One region of the Clostridium fungisolvens genome, then DNA from elsewhere that is predicted to be linked to it. Evidence: riboswitches for the same ligand, from Rfam matches in the RefSeq annotation. Region 1 holds a riboswitch; each other region holds the start of a gene.

What was found. Region 1 has a riboswitch for thiamine pyrophosphate ahead of thiW (energy coupling factor transporter S component ThiW). Riboswitches for the same ligand answer to the same signal wherever they lie in the genome.
Region 2: linked by a shared signal. The riboswitch ahead of thiT (energy-coupled thiamine transporter ThiT) and the one ahead of thiW (energy coupling factor transporter S component ThiW) in region 1 are both predicted to bind thiamine pyrophosphate.
Region 3: linked by a shared signal. The riboswitch ahead of thiC (phosphomethylpyrimidine synthase ThiC) and the one ahead of thiW (energy coupling factor transporter S component ThiW) in region 1 are both predicted to bind thiamine pyrophosphate.

The regions. Positions count from the first base shown of each region.
Region 1 is NZ_BLZR01000001.1:475,711-481,493, forward strand. It holds gene bsdtw1_RS01845 (nucleoside kinase) at 1-314, shown strand, start outside; gene sdaAB (L-serine ammonia-lyase, iron-sulfur-dependent subunit beta) at 338-1,012, shown strand; gene sdaAA (L-serine ammonia-lyase, iron-sulfur-dependent, subunit alpha) at 1,050-1,925, shown strand; TPP riboswitch at 2,040-2,149, shown strand; gene thiW (energy coupling factor transporter S component ThiW) at 2,317-2,844, shown strand; gene thiD (bifunctional hydroxymethylpyrimidine kinase/phosphomethylpyrimidine kinase) at 2,845-3,657, shown strand; gene recQ (DNA helicase RecQ) at 4,181-5,783, shown strand, end outside.
Region 2 is NZ_BLZR01000001.1:4,593,869-4,599,651, reverse strand. It holds gene bsdtw1_RS20425 (Mrp/NBP35 family ATP-binding protein) at 1-653, shown strand, start outside; gene bsdtw1_RS20420 (ferredoxin) at 860-1,048, shown strand; gene bsdtw1_RS20415 (MTH1187 family thiamine-binding protein) at 1,096-1,386, opposite strand; gene thiT (energy-coupled thiamine transporter ThiT) at 1,399-2,103, opposite strand; TPP riboswitch at 2,179-2,280, opposite strand; gene bsdtw1_RS20405 (hypothetical protein) at 2,310-2,519, opposite strand; gene bsdtw1_RS20400 (PadR family transcriptional regulator) at 2,809-3,261, opposite strand; gene bsdtw1_RS20395 (DegV family protein) at 3,270-4,112, opposite strand; gene bsdtw1_RS20390 (sensor domain-containing diguanylate cyclase) at 4,371-5,483, shown strand; gene bsdtw1_RS20385 (DUF3048 domain-containing protein) at 5,733-5,783, opposite strand, start outside.
Region 3 is NZ_BLZR01000001.1:3,885,357-3,891,139, forward strand. It holds gene thiH (2-iminoacetate synthase ThiH) at 1-669, opposite strand, end outside; gene bsdtw1_RS17125 (thiazole synthase) at 682-1,446, opposite strand; gene thiF (sulfur carrier protein ThiS adenylyltransferase ThiF) at 1,446-2,249, opposite strand; gene thiS (sulfur carrier protein ThiS) at 2,251-2,445, opposite strand; gene thiC (phosphomethylpyrimidine synthase ThiC) at 2,487-3,785, opposite strand; TPP riboswitch at 3,918-4,019, opposite strand; gene bsdtw1_RS17145 (GerAB/ArcD/ProY family transporter) at 4,098-5,183, opposite strand; gene bsdtw1_RS17150 (hypothetical protein) at 5,342-5,557, opposite strand; gene bsdtw1_RS17155 (Ger(x)C family spore germination protein) at 5,582-5,783, opposite strand, start outside.

The sequences.
Region 1 (5,783 bases):
TATCTAGAGGTTACGGTGGAGATGAAACTCTAAAAATGTGGCCTTCAATAAAGCGAGGAGAAGAAAGAAATATATTTGTATATCAAGAGCAGGCAGATGTTATGTTCAATTCAACTTTAGTGTATGAATTATCAGTTCTAAAAAACTGCGCTATTGAGGAATTGTCCAAAATACATCAGGATAGTGAAGTATACAATGAAGCTGAAAGGCTTATAGATTTTCTAAAACTTTTCGAAGCTATAGATAGTGATATGGTTCCTGAAAATTCTATCCTAAGAGAATTCATAGGTGGCAGTTGCTTTTATAAATATTGATTTTTAAATATGGAGTGTGACAAATGAAAAAATATGGAGCTTTTGATATAATTGGGCCTATTATGGTTGGGCCATCAAGCTCTCATACTGCAGGGGCAGCTAGGCTTGCAAAAGTTGCAGCTGCCATTGCTGGTGAGAGAGTAAAAGAGGTTACATTTCTTCTTCACGGTTCTTTTAGTAAGACCTATAAGGGACATGGCACTGATAGGGCTTTGGTTGCAGGCATACTTGGAATGGAACCTAGCGATTTAAGACTTAGAGAATCTATTGATATTGCTAGGGAAAAAGGGATAAAGATTGAATTCAAGGAAAAATATCTAGGAGAAGTTCATCCAAACACAGTTAAATTTGTAATAAAGGATGAAAATGATAGAATTTCTGAGATAACAGGCTCTTCGATTGGTGGAGGAAGTATTGTAATAACTGAAGTAAATGGCCAGGAAGTTAACTTTACAGGTCAGTATCCAACGGTAATAATATCTCATAGAGATGTTCCTGGAGCAGTATCTAAAGTATCATCAATTCTTTATGATAATAATATAAACATAGCTTTTATGAGCGTATTTAGAACTACAAAGGGTAAGGCAGCTACAATGATATTTGAAGTTGACAGCATTCTTACAGATGAAGTTGTAAAAGAGATAAAGCAGGTAGAAGCTGTTGATAATGTTATAAAAATAAATCCAGTTAAGGCTTAAATATAAATTAATCCTATTAGGGAGGGAAAAACAAAAGATGGTTAGGAATGGGGAAGAACTTATTAGTTTATGTAAAAAGAATAATTGGACTATTAGCGAATTTGCAATTCAATCAGAGATGGAGAGAAGTGAGTCTACCAGAGAAGCTATCCTTGAAGAAATGATGAAAAGCCTTAGGGTTATGATTGAAGCAACTGCTGAAGGTTGCGAAAAAGAAGTACATTCAGTAAGTGGTTTGATTGGTGGAGATGGATACAAGCTTCAAAATTACTTAAAGCAAGGGAAGAGCTTAACTGGAGATGTTATGGTATCTGCTATGGCAAAGGCTATATCCTGTGCTGAAGTAAATGCATCTATGGGAAGAATTGTTGCGTGTCCTACAGCTGGTTCTTGCGGAATACTTCCTGCAGTACTTCTTACTGTGGGAGAAAAATTACAATTATCTAATGAGAAGTTAGTTGAGGGATTATTTGCAGCAGCAGCTATTGGTAGCATAATAGCTCAAAATGCAACAGTGGCTGGTGCAGAAGGTGGATGTCAGGCTGAATGTGGCGCTGCAGCAGCAATGAGTGCGGCGGCAGTTGTGGAACTAATGGGTGGGACACCTGAAATGAGTTTAGATGCAGCTGCTATAGTTATAAAGAACATACTAGGACTCGTATGTGACCCTATAGCTGGACTTGTTGAAGTTCCTTGCGCAAAGAGAAACTTCGCAGGAGCAGTGAGTGCTTTAACTACTGCTGACTTGGTTATGGCAGGAGTGAATTCAAAGATACCTTTTGATGATACTGTGGATGCTATGTATAGAGTAGGTAAGAGTTTGCCGAGCGAACTTAGAGAGACAGCTCAAGGTGGTTTAGCTGTTACTAAAACTGGTTTAAAACTTAAGAAACAAGTCTTTGGTGATGAATAAGAATATTTAGGAAAGTAAGCAAGAATCAATGTTTAAGCTAGGATTGGTAGTGATGAAAATAGTGACAATCTATAGCTTTTATGTTAAGATAATTTATATTAAAAAATAAATAATAATCTGTGCTAGAGGGGCTGGTTATGCCGGCTGAGATAGAGAACGATATTCTCTGACTCTTAACACCTGAACTGGTTAAAGCCAGCGTAGGGAAGCAACAATAATTTTGTTAATTAATGCAGCTTTCTAGCTGCATTTTTTTGCTGTATAGTAAAGTATAAAGTTTCTAAGTTAACTAAACCTAGGTATTTAAAGTGTCTTAGAAATTTATTATGGATATAAGCAAAAAACAGAGTTTATATGATTCCTTCACAGATTAAAAGAAGGAGGCTTTTTTATGAAACAAAGTAGTGCTAATGTAAAAAATAATCAGAGTATGGTATATAAGTTAACCTTAAGTGGTTTATTTATTGCTTTTGGTACAGTTACAGGATCAGTTTTCTATATACCATTTTTAGGCGGAAAGATGTTTCCGGTTCAACACTTTTTAAATGTAGTTGCAGCAGTAGTACTTGGACCTTTCTATGGAGTAGCTAATGCTTTTTGCATCTCGCTACTAAGAAATATTTTAGGGACAGGTTCCATACTAGCATTTCCGGGAAGTATGGTTGGAGCTTTTTTAGCAGGAATAGTTTATAAGAAATTTAAAAATATATACCTTACAGCTGTAGGTGAGTTCGTAGGAACAGGAATACTAGGAGCCTTAATAGCATACCCAATGGCTACAATGATATTAGGTAAAAAGGTAGCTGCTTTTGCATATGTGTTCCCATTCTCATTAAGCTGTGCTGGAGGAGCAATCCTTGCAGTAATATTATTATCAGTACCAGTTATAAGAAAGGTGATCAAAAGGGAGGCATTATAAATGATAAGAAAGGCACTTACAATAGCAGGTTCAGATACTTGTGGAGGCGCTGGAATTCAAGCAGATATAAAATCATTTTCAGCTAATGGAGTTTATGGAATGAGTGTTATAACTGCAATAACCGTTCAAAATACTCAAGGTGTTTTTGGTATACAGGATGTTAACCCAGATATAATAGAGAAGCAAATAGAAGCTATATTCGATGATATTGAAGTTGATGCTATAAAGATAGGGATGGTATCTAAAATAGAATCAATTAATGCTATAGCATCCGCTCTAAAAAAGATAGATAAATTACCACCAGTAATTTTAGATCCAGTAATGGTTTCAAAAAGTGGATTTAAGCTTCTTTCTGAAGATGCAAAAGAAACTCTTATAAAAGAGCTATTTCCATTAGCGGAGGTTATTACACCAAATATACCAGAGGCAGAAGAAATTTTAGGATATCAAATAACAAACTTTGAAGAAATGTATAAGGCTGCGAAGGATTTAAAAGAATTAGGACCTAAATATGTTCTTGTCAAAGGTGGACATCTTGAAGGAGATGCTATAGATTCTTTATTTGATGGAGAAAAGCTCATAAGCTTTAAGCAGGAAAGAATAAACACAAAAAATACGCATGGTACTGGATGTACATTATCTTCAGCTATAGCAGCTAATGTTGCAAAGGGCATGAGTATGGTTGAGGCAGTAGAGGAAGCTAAAAAGTATATAACAATAGCTATTGAACACAGTATAGAACTTGGTAAAGGGGTAGGACCAACTAACCACTTTTATGAGCTTTACAGAAAAGCAGGTCTAAATAACGAATAAAAATATTTATAGTTGGAATTTCTATAAATAATCTTAGATAAATTAAAGGCGATGCAATTAAACATGTTGAAATTAATTGCTTATTCATCCGATGCTTTAATGAGCTTACGCAAAGAATTAATATGATTTTGTCATATTCCATGGCTAAAACTGTAAACTCACTACGTTCGAACAGTACAGTTTCTTAACGCCATTCCATTTGAAAAAATCATTTAATTCTAGCGGCTTGCTCATATAGCATCTACTGCATAACCAATTAATTTCAATAATATTATTAAACACTGAAAATATAACAAAAGTATAAGATAAATAATACAAGTCAATAATTAAAGATAAGATGAATCAGTTTATTTATAAGTAAGCTGATTCATTTTTACTATATAAAAAACTATAAAACTTTCAGGAAGATTGCTTCACAACTTTTCTATGTTAGTATAAATTCATACAATTATTTTCTTATAGAAATTGGATTGTATAAAAAGTATAATTAAAGGTATAAATGTGACAAGAGAAGAGGTGCCAGATGGATAATTCACTAAAGGTATTAAAAAAAGTATTTGGTTTTTCTAGTTTTAGAGAAGGACAAAGAGAAATAATACAAACCATATTAAGTGGAAGAGATGTATTTGCTGTTATGCCTACCGGTGGTGGAAAGTCTGTTTGTTATCAGATACCAGCAGTTTTAATGGGAGGTATAACTTTAGTAATATCGCCTCTTATTTCTTTAATGAAAGATCAAGTAGATAGTATAAATAATGTAGGAATAAATGCTGCATTCATAAATAGCACTATAAATAAAAATGAAATAGTTGAAATAATTGAAGATGCACTCATAGGAAAATATAAGCTGATATATATTGCACCAGAAAGATTAGAGTTAGATTACTGCGTTAAACTCATAAGAACCTTAAACATATCTCAGATTGCAGTTGATGAGGCTCATTGTGTATCTCAGTGGGGACATGATTTTAGGCAAAGTTATAGATTTATACTGCCCTTTGTAAATTCATTATCAAAAAGGCCTGTAATAACAGCCTTTACAGCTACTGCCACTGAAGAAGTCAGGGTAGATAGTATGAAGCTTTTAGGACTAAAGGATCCATATGTACATATAAGTAGCTTTAATAGAGATAATTTATCAATGAATATACATAAGGAAGTAGATAAACTGGAATTTGTTAAGGACATAATAAGAGAACATGAGGATCAATCAGGAATAATATATTGTTCAAGAAGAAAAGATGTTGATGGACTTTATGACTATCTTAGAGAAAGAGGCTACAGTGCTGCAAAATACCATGGAGGCCTAAAGGACGAAGAAAAAGAATTCTTCCAAGATGAATTTCTTTTTGATAGAAAAGATATTATGATAGCAACCAATGCCTTTGGAATGGGCATAGATAAGTCAAATGTAAGATATATTGTTCATTTCTCCTTACCTAAAAATATAGAAAACTACTATCAAGAGATTGGCAGAGGGGGAAGAGATGGCGAGAAATGCCAGTGTCACTTGCTATATTCCAGAGAAGATATACCTTCTCTAGAGTATATGATAAATACCTCTACTGTATTAAATAGAAGGGAAATTGAACTTAGAAAGCTTCAAGCAATGGTTGATTTCTGTGAGTCACATAATTGCTACAGGCATTTTATATTAAAATATTTTGGAGAAAGTGATATAAAAGAATACTGTAACAATTGTTCTAATTGCCTAAATAATGATGAACTTAGAGATATAACTGTAGAAGCACAAAAAATTCTTTCTTGTGTTTATAGAACTAAAGAACGCTATGGAATATCTGTGATGGTAGATATACTGAGAGGGTATTCGGGGCCTAAGATACTAGATAACAAATTAAATGAACTTTCAACTTACGGTATTATGAAAGAATATAGTACAAAGTTTATTAAGGATATAGTACAAACTTTAATAGATGAAGGCTTTGTAGATAAAAAAGAAGGTACCTATTCTATGTTGAAGCTTAATAAAAAGTCAATAGATATTCTTAAAGGCAAAGAAAAGGTGATGGCAAAGCTTAAAGATACTAATGATGATACTGTTTTAGATGAAGAACTATTTAAGAAGTTAAGAATACTTAGACGTGATTTATCTCAAAGTGAAAATG
Region 2 (5,783 bases), 4.1 Mb from region 1:
ATAAAGTTGGAGTGTTAGATGCTGATATAACAGGTCCATCAATGCCAAGGTTCTTTGGGATCAATGAAAAGCGAGCACAAATGCTACCAATAGATGATAATAACAACTTTAAATTTATTCCTGTTGAAACAGAAATGGGAATAAAGGTAATATCAATGAATTTGCTTACAGCTGAAGAAGCTCAGCCTGTTATATGGAGAGGACCTGTAGTAACTGGGGTTCTAAATCAGATGTACACTGATACTGTATGGGATGATTTAGACTACTTGCTGATAGATATGCCACCAGGAACTGGTGACATAGCTCTTACAGTAATGCAAAGTTTTCCTATATCAGAAATTGTGGTCGTATCAACTCCTCAAGACATGGTTTCAATGATTGTTAAAAAGGTTGTTATTATGGCTGAAAAGGTTGGAGTACAAATAAGAGGCGTTGTAGAGAACATGTCTTACATAGAATGTGATGGATGTGGTACAAAGATGAGAGTATTTTCTAAAAAATCTGCAGAAGAACATGCAGAGTATTTAGGGTTACCACTTATCTGTGAGTTGCCGATAAATGTTGATTTAACTGAGGCTTTAGAAGAAGGAAAAGCAGAAGGTTACGTAGCAGATAATGCCTTATATGAAATGCTCTTTGCAGGATTATATTAAAAGACTTCTGTGATATGAATTAACCTTAAATTTAGCCCTAACAGTATTAAAGCATCGGATGACTATTCAATTCATTTCAACATGATGCGTTAATAAAGCTATTAATTAAATATTCAAGTTTCATTGTTAAATTATCATTTTCTAGACATAAAATGAAACCTTTAGGAGATAATATAGATGTTAATTATTTTTGAGGAGGAAGTTTTATGAGAGCTGACGTAGATAAGGATACTTGTATTGGATGTGGACTTTGTCCATCTATTTGCCCAGAGGTATTTGATATGGAGGATGATGGAAAAGCTGCAGCGGTAAATCCTGATGTTCCTGAAGGAGTAGAGGATTCAGCTAAGGAAGCTGAAGAAAGTTGTCCTGTAAATGCAATATCAGTAGAATAGTACTATATTGAAAAAGCAGTGCTTTTAGCACTGCTTTTTTACTTTAATTATCTATGGTTTTTTAGTTTTTCATCAATTGAAATACCGCCATACCTTTCATCGAGTCTAACAACAGTTACTACTCGGTCAATTCCTAGGTCAAAGGGTATCCTGTGAGCTTTTTTTATTACTTCAAATACTTTGTCCAATTCACCTTCAATAGTTGTACTCATGGCACCAACTTCATATTTTAACCCTGATTGTCCTATATACTCAATTACCTTATCTACTACTTTATACATTTCATCTTCACTTGCACATGGAACTAATGGCATTACTGCTATATCTACTATGACCATATCAATACCTCACTAATATGAGCCTAGAGAGGCTTGTTTAACAAGTCTTTCAACTGGTAGGAAATAAAGTATTATAACGCATATGATTGCCTCTGCGCCCATTATTAAGCCATTTACAGTTAAGGAATATATCCATACAGATGTACCAGCAGGTGCATATTCACCAAAGAATACAACTCCAGATATAAAATGGCATAGGAACCTTCCGAAAATTGCAATAATACATGCTAACAACTTTGTGTTTGCACCTAGTATTTTGCTGTTTTTAAAGAAACCAGATAAACCAAGAGCAGCAAATGCTAAAGGGTAATCAAATAGTAATTGCACTGGATGAACAATATAAGGATCAGTAAGAAGATTTATCAAACCATATAAAAATCCAGTTAGAAGGCCAACAGATGGACCATATATTAGCCCGATAAGTATTATAGGAATCATACTTCCAGGAGTAACACTTCCACCTTGAGGAAAGTGATATAATTTAAGCGCTTGTAGAATAGTAGCTAGAGCAAGTGCTAAGGCAATTCTTGCTATAAGCTTTGCATCAAATTTAATTTTCCTTGAGGCTGCAAAAACTCCTATTAGTACTGCACAACCTAATAATGCTATAACATTCATAGGGTTTGTAAAGATGTCTGCTAAATTTTTTGGTAAACTGCTAAATTTAGATAGTCCCTCAAAAAATTCTTTAACCATTTGACTAAAGTAATTAATCATAATAATCCCCCTTTTAGTGTTTAAGGAGTGAAAAGCGAGAGAAAAAAACCGTATTCCAGACGGAATACGGTTGATATACTATCAATAACGCTTTCCTACGCTGGTATTATCCAGATCAGGTATGAGGGTTAATGAACGAAGTCATCTCTCAGCCTTAAGGCACCCCTAGCACACTGTTTTAATTTAGCATTATTATACTCCAAATTTTAGAAAAAATCAATTTGTTTATTGCTGTTAGACTTATCATGTGAGAAGGAATTTGTATCAACAGAATTCCTCATAGTTATGGGTATATCAACTGTATCGCCAACTTTAACATTTTGAGAGAGCCTAGATACATCTAAATCTATAGTGCTTCCATCTTCTAAAGATATGAAAGCATCGGTTTTGTTCATGTCTAAAACTTTTCCTTTCAAAAAATCACCTCTTTGCTAAATTTATATACGTAAAAAAATCTTTTTTATAAACACTAGTCTTTACTTTTAATAAATATTTATACTGAAAAAATCATTTAATTGTAATTGCTCGCTCATATAGCATCTTCTGTATAACCAATTAATTTCAACAATATTCTTAAACATAGCCTTATCTAATTGAATTATAAATTTATAAAGAATAAAAAAAGTAAGACTTATAAAAGTCTTACTTCAATATTTTGACGAAAAATCAGTACATAAAGTTGAGAATCTGATTGTATAAATACTTCTAATATAAATCAGAATAAATTATTTTAAAAACATCTAATGCTTCTTCTATCTTAATTTTTAGGAGAGATTTTCTGTTGTTAAATTCTTTGAAACCTTTATCTGTAAGAGTGTAAACTTTCATGAATTTTTTCTTAGGATCATCCCATTCGCCGAGTATAAGATCTTCTTTTTCAAACTTCTTTAGTAAAGGATATATTCCGCCAGTGCTAGGAACCCATAAGCCATTAGTTCTTTCTCCTATTTTATGAGATATATCATTTCCGTTTGTAGGACCCAAACTTAATATATAAAGAACATAAATTGGAAGCAGACCTTTAGTAAGTACTTGTCCTACGGCCTCTTTTTCTTTTTGAACTTTTTTTAGCTCATTGAGTTTTTGCTTATATTCCTCATACAGGCGTTTTTCTTCAGCTTTTATATCTTCTATGTTACTAAATTTAAATTCGTCCACTATAACGACTATTCCCTTTGTATAGCAAGGCCTAAGAGTCCAGGTCCTGCGTGTACCCCTAATGCTGGCCCGATGGTTGATATACTTATATGAGTTATATTTGGTAAATCCTTTACAACTTCTAAGAAAGCTTTTGCTTCATCCAATGCATCACCCTGTAGTATCCAAACCTTACATTTAGAGATACTTAGATGCTCATCTAGTATTTCTCTTAACTTACCTATAGCTTGCTTTCTACCTCTTGCCTTAGAATGAGTGAAATAAATACCATCATCATTTATAGAGATTATTGGCTTTATATTTAGCATTTCTCCTATAGTTCCAGAAACCTTTCCGATTCTTCCACCTTTTTTTAAATAATCTAGAGTTTTAAGTGTAAAGTAACCATCAGTTTTTTCTCTAAGTTTTGGTAGAACTTCGATTATTTCTTCAAAAGTGCTACCTGATTCTATCATTTCAGCTGCTACTAAAGTTATAGCGCCTTGAGGCATACTTAAGGTTTTAGAATCAAAGATATATGTCTTTAGATTTGGATGATTCTCAGCTATTATTCTTAAACTATTTGCAGTGCCAGAAAGTCCGGACGATATACTTATAGATATAGCATGTGTATATCCTTGAGCTTCAATTTGGTTCAAGGTATTTTCTATAAATTGTCCATCAGGAAGTGATGTTTTTGGTATTTCTTTTTCAAGAGATAGGTATAACTCTTCTGGGCTTATCTCTAGCCTGTCTAAATAATCATTATCTTTATATATAATTCTTAAAGGTAAGAAAAACATATTATATTTATTTAAAATTTCAGTGTCTAAATCACAGCCACTATCAGTAATTAAAGCTATTTTTTGCAAGGTATATTCCTCCTCAGATCTATTATGATTAAATTATATCACAAGTGATAACTATATCAATACTGATATAGTTGAAGAAAAAAATTTGATCATTTGAATATTATACATATATTGCGTTGAATAAGTATTAAATTATTCAATCATATATTTAAAAAAATTAAAAAATTAATTATAATATAAGAGCAGGTTGTACGTAAAGGTAATTGTAATTTTAAGGTGTCAATATTAAGTTTATTTTTATTTTTTGGGGTGAAGATTTTGAAAAAAGATTTTCTGATATATATAGTATTGGCTTTTCAATTATTTTTTATAATATTTTTTATTATAAAAAATATTAAGTTGAAAAATAATATTATGCAGATAGAAATAATAAAGAAAGAAATATATAGTATGGGTAAAAAGATAAGCACTACTGATAGTCGAAGCTTAGTGTATGAAATTATGCTGGACTCAGCGATGTCTATAATTAGTAAAGCTAATAGAGGTAGTGTTCTAGTATTAGAAGAAGACGATTATTTTCACTATAGAGCAATCAAAGGATATCCCAAAGATCTATTAAACATGAAGATAAAAAGAGAAGATGTGTATCTTTATAAGTATAATAGACTAGCAGATATTTGTATTCTTAAGATGCCATTCAATGACAAAGAAGACATATTTAATGACAGTATTTCGAGTGAGATCCAGTTATTAGAGAAAGGAACTAATATCAAAAGTGTTTTATTTTCACCAATTTATATAGATAATGAAGTTGTAGCTATAGTAAATTTAGATAGTACTGTACCTGATGCATTATTTAATAAAGCTGATATAGACAAAATGAAGTATATAAATCATGAGCTTGAGCTTGCGCTTAAAAATTTCCTGTCTCAAGAGCAGCTCAGGTATATAGCAACACATGATGAACTTACCAATCTTTACAATAGGAGGAGTTTCAAAGACTATTTTAGTAGAGAAATTCTAGATATGCAAAGAAAAAAACATATATCACAGGTTGCTCTTATAGATTTAGATGATTTTAAATTTATAAATGATAATTATGGTCATAGTGAAGGGGACAAGGCGCTTATAATAATGTCAGATGCTTTGAGGATCAACTTGAATAACAATGACCTCTATGCTAGGATGTCAGGGGATGAATTTGTAATACTTTTTAGAAATAGCACTCAGAAACAGGCTGTTGAGAAAATTATGAGTATGAAAGATTATTTACTAAGAAATTGTACTGCGAAGAATCGCATAGATTTTAGTTATGGATTAGTTCAGATAGATGGAATAAATAATCTAAGTATAGATGCAATTCTTTCTATAGCAGATAAAAATATGTATAAAGACAAAAGAGAGAAGAAGTGTAAGAGTGAATGTACCTAAGCACTTTTATAAATTTCGAATCCAACTGGTATATCTATAGATAAACTACTTTATATTAGAATTTATCCAAATAAACATTCGTATAATCATCTTATTTGGAACTTATATATCTATATAATAAAAAAGTTGACGGAAATGTAATCCGTCAACTTTTTTAGTGTATAGTAAAGTACTAGATTTACTTAATGTATATTTGGAAATGCAGATGCATTAAAAAACTCACTGAAGAAGGTTGCTTCAGCGACTTCTTTAATTATAGGTTGGAGTGACTGAGTTATCGATTATATGCCATATTGTGTT
Region 3 (5,783 bases), 3.4 Mb from region 1:
AGCACCAACTCCAATCCCTCTTATGCCTGCGGTGCAAGCCCTCTCTGGTGTTTCTAGTCTAAATCTATAATCTTTTTTAGGTCCTCCAAGATGTATCTTGTCATAAACCTCCATATTATAAGTTTCTTGATATATAGTAAGTGCATCAACTCCAGCTTCTACAAGCTCTTTATACTCCTCTTCTTCTAAAGGATATATTTCGATTGCTATTGAGTTAAAATACTTTTTCATTATCTTAACAGCATCCTTTATGTAAGATACTGGGCTATGAAATCTAGACTCACCAGTAAGAAGAATAACATGCCTAAGTCCACTTTCATATATAATCTTGCATTCCTTCTCAATTTCATCCATAGTAAGCTTTTGTCTATTTATATTGTTATCTAAGTTATAGCTACAGTAAGCACACCTATTAACACAGTAGTTTGAAATATATAGTGGAGTATACAAAACTACAGCTTTTCCAAAATTGCTCATAGTTAAATTATGTGCTTTTTGTGCCATTGGCTCTAAAAACTTTTCTGCTACTGGTGATAGCAAGCATAAAAAATCTTCTTTACTTATCCTATCTTTTTTAAGTATACTCCTGATTCTATCTTCTGTTATACCATTAAGAAGGCTCTCAAAATTATAATCCTGAACTTCTTTAGCTATGTCATAAAAACTCATTTATTTCACTTCCTATCTTAAAAATCCAGTCAATGGCGATGATGCTTCAGCCATAGATTTCTCAACACCTAGTTTAGCTAAATATCCTTTTCTTCCACCTTCAACTGCAAGTTTAAAAGCTTCAGCCATAAGTACCGGATCTCCGGCTGTAGCAAGTGCAGTATTTATAAGTACAGCCTCAGCTCCCATTTCCATAGCTTCTGCTGCATCTGATGGCTTACCTATCCCTGCATCCACTATGATTGGAACCTTTATTTCATCTATAAGTATTTGTATCATTTCCTTTGTCCTAATTCCTCTGTTACTTCCAATAGGTGCTCCAAGAGGCATTACAGCAGCTGCTCCTGCACTTACCATTCTTTTAGCATCCATGATATCTGGATTCATGTACGGAAGAACTATAAAACCTTCTTCCGCTAATACCTCTGTTGCCTTTATAGTTTCATAATTATCTGGGAGTAAGTATTTATTATCTGACATAATCTCTATCTTTACCCAGTTACCACAGCCTGCAGCTTTTGCTATTTTTGCAAGTCTTATAGCTTCTTCAGCATTTCTTGCGCCAGAAGTATTTGGCATTATAACACAATTGCTTATATAATTTAATATATTTTCTTCTTCATCACTAAAATTAACTCTACGTAAAGCTGCAGTAACAACTTGAGTTCCGCTAGCTCTTATTATATCTGGAATTATTCTATTTGAACCATACTTTCCAGTACCTACAAAAAGTCTACTTTTAAGTTCTACTCCACCGATATTTAATAAATCTCCCATTATATTTCCTCCCCTAAAATAATTCTTACTGCTGCATTTGCTTCATGATTAGCTGCAACTGCAACTCTTGAAGCCATAAGCCCACAGCCTATTGCCGCTTCTGTTTCCATATCTCCAACCATATAAAGATTGTCCTTTAGCTTTCTAGTTATAATAGAATTACTGCTGTAAAAGCCCGAAACACCAGAAGCAGCTATTATTTTCTTATCTTTCATACCACTTAAAACAGTTCTTACCAAAGTTGCTTTTGCTGAAGGATCATCAAAAGCCTCGATTATTATATCAACATCTTGAAAAATATCTTCAATATTACTTTCATCAAGCCTAATATCTTTTATTTCAACATCTACGAAAGGATTACAATCATTTATTATATCTTTCATAGCTTCTGTTTTCTTCATACCAATATGTCTTACAAAATAATACTGCCTATTCAAATTACTAGGTTCAACTATGTCAAAATCAATGAGCAAAAGCTTTCCTATACCCATCCTTGCTAAGGCTACTGCCGCATTGGACCCAAGACCTCCAAGCCCGGCAATACCAACCTTAGCTTTTTTAAGTTTCTCATGAACAAAGGGGGTATGCCTCGCTACCATAAGAGCCTCCAGCTCTTCCTTAGAAGGCATCTCTCCTCTTTTTATTAAAACAATCTTATCTAGTGCCTTAACCTTTATATCTTGCTTTAATGGAAAGGAGTTATATATTAGTATATCTGCATCTGCCTTAAAATCTTCTCTTATAGAGTAAGCTGTACTATCATCTGCTACTTCCCTTAGAACCTCATTTACATATATTCTCAATTTAGCCTCCTCCTACAAATCTTATTAATTCTACTTCTGAATCAGATCTTAACTTTTTAATCGAGTATTCATTCTTATCAATAATTATTCTATCTACTTCTACAACAACTTTATCTGAATTTATCTTTAGTTCTTCTAAAAGTTCTTCTACTGTTATGTTCTCTCTGAACTCTTTCTTTTCTCCATTTAATAGCATCTATTACAACTCCAAATATAAATTCTTTATTTTAAAATCTTCTAAATATTTAGATCCTCATTGTTTAATATCTTTTTCATGGTTCTCATAGAACACATCTTTCCACACATTGTGCAGCTATCTGGGTTTTCTGGTGAAGATTCTTTTCTGTATCTTCTTGCTTTTTCCTCATCTATGGATAGTTCAAACATTTTCTCCCAATCTAGATCTGCTCTTGCCTTACTCATTGCATTGTCCCAATCCATTGCACCTTTCACTCCTTTTGCAATATCTCCAGCATGAGCTGCTATCTTTGCTGCTATTATTCCTTCCTTCATATCTTCTAAGGTTGGAAGTCTTAAATGTTCCGCAGGTGTAACATAGCATAAGAAATCAGCACCACTAGAAGCCGCAATTGCACCACCTATAGCTGAAGTTATATGATCATACCCTGGAGCTACATCAGTTACTAAAGGTCCTAGTACATAAAAAGGGGCTCCATGGCATAGTTTTTTTTCCAAAAGCATATTAGCTTGTATTTCATTTAGAGGCATATGTCCAGGTCCTTCAATCATAACTTGTACATTTCTTTCCCAAGCTCTCTTTGTAAGTTCACCTAAAGTAATCAATTCCTTTATTTGTGCTGGATCAGTAGCATCCTTTATAGAACCTGGTCTACAAGCATCCCCTAAAGAAATTGTAATATCATATTTTTCGCAAATATCTAAAAGCCTATCATAATACTCATAAAATGGATTTTCAGCTTTATTAAGTTCCATCCATGCAAAAAGCAACGAACCTCCTCTTGAAACTATGTTTGTAAGTCTAGGATTGTTTTTTACTATCTTAGCAGTTTCTTTGTTTAGTCCTGCATGAATTGTTACAAAATCCACTCCATCTTCTCCATGCTTTTCCACTACTCTGAAAAATTCATCCACAGTTATATCCTTAAGATCTTTATCATAGAAGCCTATAGCATCATACATCGGAACTGTTCCAAGCATTGCAGTAGACATGTCCACAATCTTTTTTCTTAGGTGTTCAGTTTTTCCATAGTTAGATAAATCCATTATTGCTTCAGCCTTCATATTTATCGCAGTTCTCACTTTTTCCAATTCAACATCAAGGTCACAACAGTCCTTTGAAATTCCTAAGTTTACATTTATCTTTGTTCGAAGGCCTTGTCCCACACCTTCCGCACTTAAAGATTTATGATTTTTATTTGAAGGAATAACAACTTTACCTTCAGCAATAAGTGTTCTTAGGACTTCTACATCTAGTTTTTCCTTTTCTGCAACTACTTCCATTTCCTTAGTTATAATTCCTTTCTTAGCAGCATCCATTTGTGTTGTGTAATTCATACAATAATCTCTCCTTAAATATAATTTTTTTAATAAAGAAAACAAAAAAGCAGTCAATTGTAAGAAATACAAAAGACTGCTTAACAGCATATTTATTCAAATAAAAAAACTTGCAAAAAGCAAGCTTAAGTACGAATAAAGCCCTTGCTTCCCTACGATGGTTCTAACCATATCAGGTTCATGGAGTTAGGATAAAGTATCCCTCTCAGCCTTGCGGCACCCCCAGCAAATATCTGGTATATTTAATTTTTATTAGTTTTACATGACGATTATACCTCTATTATATTTATTTGTAAATTAAATATTGGTTATTTACTGCTTTAAATTTCTAAGTTTAGCTATTATAAGTGATGTTATAGGAAATAATATTTCTGGAATCCAAGCATAGACTGGATATATATTTGCAGCAGTATATGACTGATTTACTGGTGATTCATACATAGTAATTGAAAATATTATGCTAATAATAACTATAGGTGAAACCATATGTTTGTAGGTTCTAAGTTTAAGAATTTGAGCTAAGCTTAATACAGTTCCATAGCAGAATATCGCAATTTTCATGAATACATTAAATAACAATACAACTGCTATTAATGATTCTAGCCTGCTGATAATATCAGCGATATCTATTAGCTTTGCAACTTGAAGTGAAGACTGAATCTCCAATTCACCTACTATTCCGAGGGCTAGTGTATTTCTAACAACAATCAATAGGAAAAATGCTACGCCTATGAACATCCCTTTGAAAGAATATTTCTTTATATTTTCTTTATCTCTTACGCTTGGAAATATCATTAGAAATATTAAAAGTTCTCCAAATGGTATTACAGTTATTACATTTACCCCATGTAGAAACTGAATTGAATTAAGTTGAAACATAGGTAACATATTTTTAATATCATATTGCTCAAAAAGCATGATAATAATTATAATGGCTATTACTATTGTAAAAACAGTAAAAAACGGTGCCATTCTTGCTAGAACCTCTAATCCTTTCCTAATTACATATATACAAGCGATACTTATAGCCACTATAAAGACAATAATATCTGTTTCCTGCATAAGAAAAGTAGAGAAAAAATCAGCTATAAATCTTAAATTTGCAGCCACTATGAACCAAAAATGATATATATAAATGATTGATATGAATTTTCCAAGATATTTTCCATATGTAATATCATTTATCTCTATAATATTTTTTTCTGGAAAGCGCTGAACCAAATTTAAATAAACTTGCAGCAAAAAGCATAGTATAAAAATACTTACCACAACTACCACCCAAGTATCTTGTTTAGTAACTCCACTTATAAAAGTTGCAGTGAGCGTAGATCCTTGAAGTAAGGCTATTATCAGAAACATTAACTCTGAGCTTGATATCATGCCCTTCTCTATCTTCATAATCAGCACTTCTCCCATTATAGTTTCAAACTTATTTATGTTATCTAGCTTAGTGATTCTTTCTAGACTTTTTATAGCCTATCAGAAGTTAATGTAGTAACTTCCGGATATAATGTTTTTTAATAAAATATGTAAAAAAATTAGTATACAAATTCTATTTATCTATAATTTAAATGAAGTAAATCCTTAATTATATATTGTAAAATTTCTACTGGATTGAATATAGGAATTCTCAAAACATAAAATATACTTATAATTAATGCGATTAAAGTAAATATCCCAAAAGCTAGCAATTCTCTAAATTGCCTTTTTCTCAGTAGCTCTGAAAGTTCCATAAGTATTATAATTACAAAGGAAATAATCATCAAAAACATATATTCACCTCATAAAATATGCTTCTATTTTCCTTGATAAGTAGATGGCTTTGTTATTTTACCCATTCTTCTTATTTTTGCATCTACTTCCACATTAACAGTTATTTTCTGAAACTCAGTATCCCACTTATTCTCAATTGCCTTCCACTTCTTTGGTTTATATTTATATATCAGATCTCCAAATCCAAATACATCTGCATTCATTTCTTTAGCTTTACTCCAGGTA